One region of the Blautia liquoris genome, then DNA from elsewhere that is predicted to be linked to it. Evidence: predicted binding sites of a transcription regulator. Region 1 holds the regulator's gene; the other holds the start of a gene.
What was found. Region 1 encodes NrdR, which represses ribonucleotide reductase genes. Its sites were predicted from a motif close to CACAANATNTTGTG; they were not measured.
Positions count from the first base shown of each region.

Region 1 (3,426 bases):
ACAATCAGAATCTGTTTTTCTCTCAGAAGATCATAGGCAAACTGTTCATCGTTCTTGATATCGAACTTGTCCACATCAAGTTTCGGGAAGATATAAAAGGCGGCTTTTGGTTTCACCGCCGACAAACCCGGAATGTCGTTCAATGCACGGTAAATATATTCCCTTTGTTCATAGATTCTTCCGCCTGGCTGAATATACTCCTCTACGCTTTGATATCCCCCCAGTGCCGTCTGAATGATACTCTGTGCCGGAACGTTGGAGCAAAGGCGCATATTTGAGAGCATATTCAATCCTTCAATATAATCTTTTCCTTTGCTCTTATCTCCGCTTAAAACCATCCATCCCACACGAAATCCTGCAACCATGTGTGACTTGGACAGACCCGAAAAAGTCGTACAGAATAAATCAGGTGCAAGTGATGCGATTGAAGTATGTTCCAAACCATCCATGATAAGTCTGTCATAGATCTCATCTGAAAAAATCATCAGTTCATGTTCCCTGGCAACCTGCACGATTTGCTCCAATACTTCCTTCGGATAGAGTGCTCCTGTCGGATTGTTTGGGTTTATAATTACAATTGCCTTCGTTTTATACGTTATCTTTCGTTTTATATCCTCAATATCCGGATTCCAGTCAGATTTTTCGTCACAGATATAGTGAACTGCCCTTCCGCCCGCCAAAGTAGCACATGCCGTCCACAGAGGATAATCCGGAGCCGGTATCAAAATTTCATCCCCGTTATCCAATAATGCCTGCATAGAAAGATTAATCAACTCACTGACACCATTACCGGTATAGATTCCGTCCATGGAGACATTGGGTATCTTTTTAACCTGGCAATACTGCATAATTGCCTTTCTGGCAGAAAAAATCCCCCGTGAATCCGAATAACCCTGTGAATCCCTTACATTCGATATCATATCTCTGATTACTTCTTCCGGAGCGGAGAATCCAAAGGGGGCGGGATTACCGATATTAAGTTTCAGAACATGTCGTCCCTCTTCCTCCATCCGTGCCGCTTCTTCCACAACCGGACCTCTTACGTCATATAATACGTTATCTAGCTTCGAAGATTTTGAAAATGTCCGCATACTTTTATACCCAGCCTTTCAGTTTTTCTAATTCAGCATCTTCTTTAGTTCATCCATAAAAGTATTTACGTCTTTAAACTCCCGATAGATTGAAGCAAACCTTACATAGGCCACAGCATCCAGATCTTTGAGACGGTTCATCACCAGTTCTCCAATGACGCTGCTGGGAATTTCTTTTTCCTCTCTGTTGAATATTTCATTCTCCACAGAATCGACCAATTCCTTGATCTGCTGGAGAGCTATGGGTCTTTTATGGCATGCCCGAAGAACTCCGGACTCTATTTTCTGCCGGTCATACTGTTCCCGGTTCTGGTCTTTTTTGATGACAATCAGTGGTATGGTATCTACCTTTTCATAAGTAGTAAAACGTCTCCCACAGGCATCGCAAAGACGGCGGCGTCTTATCGCATTGCTCTCCTCTACCGGCCGGGAATCCACTACTCTGGTATTATCCTGGTTGCAAAATGGGCATCTCATATCTATCATTCATCCCCTTTCAAGATTAGCTCTAGTATAAAGTCTAATCCTTTTGCTGTCAACATATACTGAGAAAAAAGGGGTTCTGACATGCGTGTTATCGACCTGCGGCAAAAAGAAGTAATTAATATCTGTGACTGTAAATCACTGGGCTGCCCGATAGACGTGGAGTTCAATCGCGAGACTGGAGTGATCACTGCACTCATCATCCCCGGTCCCGGAAGATTTGGCGGTTTGTTTGGTCGGGATAATGATATTATCATTCCCTGGGATTGCATATGTCAGATTGGTGATGACATCATACTTGTAAATCCTCCACGGAAACCACCCCCGCCGCCAAAACCATGCTAATGGAAGAACAAATCCATATCTCTTACAAAAACAAGGGGACAGAATAAATTCTGTCCCCTTGAATCAATAAATGGATTATGGAGTTTTGTCAAAATGACTTTACCACTATAGTATGCACTATTTTTTTCATCTTGTCAATAATTTTTTATCATTTTATAATAATTTTTTATCAGGTAGTCATAAGTGATTTTCGGGTCGATCGATATCGAACAATTCTTTCTTATTTATCACATCATAAAAGTACACATCCTCTTTGTGTGATCTGAGTACTTTTTTTCCACCTACATCCCCCTTGAGAGCCATCAATTCATCGATATATTTGTTTGAAAATATCACCGGATTTCCATTTCTATCCCCACCTCTTGGACAGCCTATGCCTTTCTTACTCATCAGATACCCTTCCAGAAATAGCTCTATCGTTTCGTGCTGTAGATAAGGCTGATCTCCGACAAAAAAACAAAAATACTCTTTTTCGTTATCTTCTTTCCCATCAGAGAGATTCCTCAGAACAAAATTAAGCCCCATCTGCAGTGAAGAGGAAATTCCATCAGCACTGTGGTTATTGCAGACAACTGAAATCTTTCTTTTTTCCATTTCCCGAACAATTTCCTGATATTGGGTCACCACGGTAAGTGTAGTTTTTTCACTTTTTATTTTTTTAATTTTGGACAGGTGATCAATCACATGCAGATATAAAGGCTTTCCCTGAAAAACTGTCAGCAGTTTGTTTTTTCCGTATCTCTTTGAGAAACCTGCTGCGAGGACAATCATATGAACAGCCAATCCAAATCCTCCTTATTCTCTCTGATCCGCCTCCATGACAAAGGATACACCAAAACCTGCGGTACATTCTTGTGTCGGTTCCACAGACTGATTACGTTCTCTGCTACTTTCTCGCCGGCAGCTTCTCTTGTCTTATCATCTGCCTGATTTAGAATCACCGCAAGGGATATATCCGGAAATTCCTCTCTCATCCTGCACAGATATCCTTTTACAATTCCCTCTGCCATCTTTTCTTCATCTAACAGGTCCTGGGAAGAAAGACCTGTCAGTTCGCAGAACAACTCTTTTCTATGACAAATTTCACTGACCGGACGGGCAAGAGCACTTAAGCCTTCTGTAACCAGAATCCTGTCCGTCTTCGGATAGATAACTGGTTCGTATGACGCGGGTATCTTAAAGGGCAGACGAGCTGAACCATCGGCTTCTATCAGAACAGCATCGGCAAAATTAAGAACTTCATCCACCGTTTCCATGGAGATTCCCTTTATCTTCCTTTCAGTGACAGAGATACCAGCAACACAAAAACCTCTCTCATCCAGCTTTCTTCTAATATCATCCACACACTCCCCTGATACAAAGTTGTTCCCATCAGGTTTCGCCATATGTGTGGTTGTAGTCACAAGCACACGAAAGCCCTTCCTCTGAAGATATTCTGCTATACAAAAAATCCCTGTCGTTTTCCCGCCTGCTCCTACAAAAGACCAGACAAAGGGTTTTCTTATAC
Region 1 covers NZ_CP063304.1:2,071,376-2,074,801, forward strand. Annotated here, with positions in the region: gene INP51_RS09540 (aminotransferase class I/II-fold pyridoxal phosphate-dependent enzyme) at 1-1,091, opposite strand, end outside; gene nrdR (transcriptional regulator NrdR) at 1,119-1,568, opposite strand; gene INP51_RS09550 (YlmC/YmxH family sporulation protein) at 1,659-1,919, shown strand; gene INP51_RS09555 (nucleotidyltransferase family protein) at 2,097-2,702, opposite strand; gene yqeC (selenium cofactor biosynthesis protein YqeC) at 2,687-3,426, opposite strand, start outside.

Region 2 (3,426 bases), 250 kb from region 1:
GACAACGCCGGAAACTCTGATTAGACACTTTCAAAAAGAACTTGACTTTGCCGAGACGTTGGGTGTAAAGTATGTGGTGTTTCATGTGAGTGAAGTGAAGGTCAGAGAATCCTTTACCCGGAGGTTTTGTTATACAGATCATGAAGTGATAAGTGCGGCCTCAGATCTCATCAATGAAATTTTACGGAACAGAGAGTATACCTTTGATTTTCTGATGGAGAATCTCTGGTGGGCGGGGCTTACCCTTACCAAGCCGGAAATCACAGAAGAATTACTCACGAATATACGTTATGATAAGACAGGAATCATGCTGGACACCGGTCATCTGCTGCACACCAACCTGGATCTAAGGGCACAGTCCGAGGGTGTGGATTATATCCTTCAGGTGCTGGATCAGTATCAGAATATCATAGATAAGATCTGGGGCATTCATCTGCAGCAGTCTCTGACAGGAGATGTGGCGCGTTTACTTCAAAAACAGATCAATCGCGGTGATATTATGCTGAAAAAGGATTACTGGGAGCGCTATGCTCAGGTGTATCCCTATGTTTTTAGTCTGGATCAGCATAAACCTTTTACAGATGACAAAGTGATAAGCATGGTTGAAAAGATCAATCCGAAATACCTTACCTTTGAGTTTATCACAAAAAGCCGTGCGGAACATGAGCAATATCTGCGGGAACAGTGGGCGGCATTTTGCCGGTTTCAAGGATGAGAGACTTTCAAGAGAACAGACAGGAGGAGAATTTATGCTGATCGGAGGAATTCAAAAACTTTCTCTGCTGGATTATCCGGAAAAGATGTGCTGTACCATCTTTACGATTGGGTGCGATTATCGCTGCCCGTTCTGCCACAACTCTTCGATACTGGCACATGGTCCTGAAAACAATCTCATTCCAAAAGAAGATGTTCTGAAATTTTTGAGAACCCGAAAGGGGCTTTTGGATGGCGTGTGCATCACCGGGGGAGAGCCTCTTCTTCAGCCGGGTCTTGAAGATTTCATGCGAGAGATAAAATCTCTGGGATTTTTGGTCAAACTGGATACGAATGGAAGCTATCCCGAAAGACTTAAAAATATAGTAAACGATGGCCTTGTCGATTACGTAGCCATGGATGTAAAGAATTCTCCCGCGAAATATGGAAAAACCGTGGGGATAGAACCTTTTGACGTGATGCCGATCCGGGAGAGCATTAATTTTCTGCTCACCGATGCGGTCCCCTATGAGTTTAGAACTACAGTGGTGAAGGAGTTTCATACAGATAAAGATCTGGTCGAACTTGCAAATTGGATTCAGGGCACAAAGCATTATTATCTTCAGAGCTTTAAGGATTCCGGCGACGTGCTAAAAGACGGACTTCACAGCTATATGGAGGAAGAAATGCAGGGATTCCTGGAGAAGATACAGCCGGTGATTCCATCGGTGGAACTGCGGGGAATTTGAAACTTCATGTTTGTTCGGGTCCCAAGGTCCTATGCCTTTTCATGTAAACATGAAAAGAGCACTGGTTTCCTTGTGACTTTCCGCACCTATATGATACACAGATTACTCCGCACTTTGTGCTTCCGTAATCTTACAAACATTCGAATTCCGCCCTGTCGGGCTGCATTCTCATGTTTGTTCGGGTCCCAAGGTCCTATGCCTTTTCATGTAAACATGAAAAGAGCACTGGTTTCCTTGTGACTTTCTGCACCTATATGATACACAGATTACTCCGCACTTTGTGCTTCCGTAATCTTACAAACATTCGAATTCCGCCCTGTCGGGCTGCATTCTCATGTTTGTTCGGGTCCCAAGGTCATGCTTTTTCATGCAAGCATGAAACGCAGGACCTTTTGACCCTTGTATCATACTACATATTGTATACTGTACTTTTAAAATACACCATATATTGAAAAATGCTATTGAATCATCCCTTCGGCTATGATATACTAAATATCATAAGCGGAGGGATGATTTTTAAACTTTATAAAACATAGGAGTGATGAGTGAGATGTATGATGTAGTAAAACGAGATGGAACAAGGGCAGATTTCGATCTGGATAAAATTACGCGAGCGATCACAAAAGCATTTGAGTCGAAAAATAAACAGTACAACCCACAGACGATTGAACTGCTGGCATTGCGTGTGACAGCTGATTTTGAATCGAAGATCACAGACGGGCATATCGCGGTTGAGGATATTCAGGACAGTGTGGAGACGGTCTTAAGTGAAAGTGGATATGCCGATGTCGCGAAGGCATTCATCCTTTATCGAAAACAGCATGAGAAGATGAGAAATATGGAATCCACGATTCTCGATTTCAAGGAGACGGTAGATAAGTATCTGAAAGTAACCAACTGGAGGGTGAAGGAGAATTCGACGGTCACTTATTCTGTCGGCGGATTGATTTTGAGCAATTCCGGCACGATCACGGCAAATTACTGGCTCAGTGAGATCTATGACTCTGAGGTTGCCGATGCACACAGAAATGCCGATATCCATATTCACGATCTGTCCATGCTGACCGGGTACTGTGCCGGCTGGAGCTTAAAACAGCTGATTCAAGAAGGTCTGGGCGGAATCCCGGGAAAGATCACCTCTTCTCCGGCAAAGCATCTGGCGACACTTTGCAATCAGATGGTAAACTTCCTTGGAATTATGCAGAATGAATGGGCAGGAGCACAGGCTTTCTCATCTTTTGACACCTATCTTGCGCCATTTGTAAAGGTAGACACGCTCTCCTATGAGCAGGTTAAAAAGTGTATTGAGAGTTTTATCTATGGTGTGAATACCCCGTCGCGCTGGGGTACACAGGCTCCGTTCTCCAACATTACGCTTGACTGGGTAGTACCGAATGATCTGGCGGAATTACCGGCAATTGTCGGCGGAGAAGAGATGGATTTCCGCTATAAAGATTGTCAAAGAGAGATGGATATGGTGAATAAAGCATTCATCGAGATTATGATCGGCGGAGACGCCAATGGACGCGGATTTCAGTATCCGATTCCAACTTACTCGATCACGAAAGATTTTGACTGGAGCGACAATGAGAATAATCGTCTCTTATTTGAAATGACTTCGAAATATGGAACGCCTTATTTCTCGAACTATATCAACAGTGATATGGAGCCGAGCGATGTCCGCAGTATGTGCTGTCGTCTGCGTCTCGATCTGCGTGAACTGCGCAAGAAATCGGGCGGTTTCTTCGGAAGCGGTGAGAGTACTGGATCTGTCGGGGTTGTCACAGTCAACCTTCCGAGGATTGCATACCTCTCAAAAGATGAGGATGAATTCTATGAACGTCTGGATAAGATGATGGATATCGCAGCCAGAAGCTTGAAGGTCAAAAGGGATGTGATCACAAAGCTTTTGAATGAGGGATTATATCCTTACACGAAACGCTATCTTGGAACTTTTGAGAACCATTTCTCTACAATCGGTCTC
Region 2 covers NZ_CP063304.1:1,826,276-1,829,701, reverse strand. Annotated here, with positions in the region: gene INP51_RS08425 (TIM barrel protein) at 1-715, shown strand, start outside; gene INP51_RS08420 (anaerobic ribonucleoside-triphosphate reductase activating protein) at 633-1,442, shown strand; gene INP51_RS08415 (ribonucleoside triphosphate reductase) at 1,993-3,426, shown strand, end outside.
Region 2: a site for NrdR is predicted at 1,850-1,863, ahead of INP51_RS08415 (ribonucleoside triphosphate reductase). Genes of this name have one in related genera too.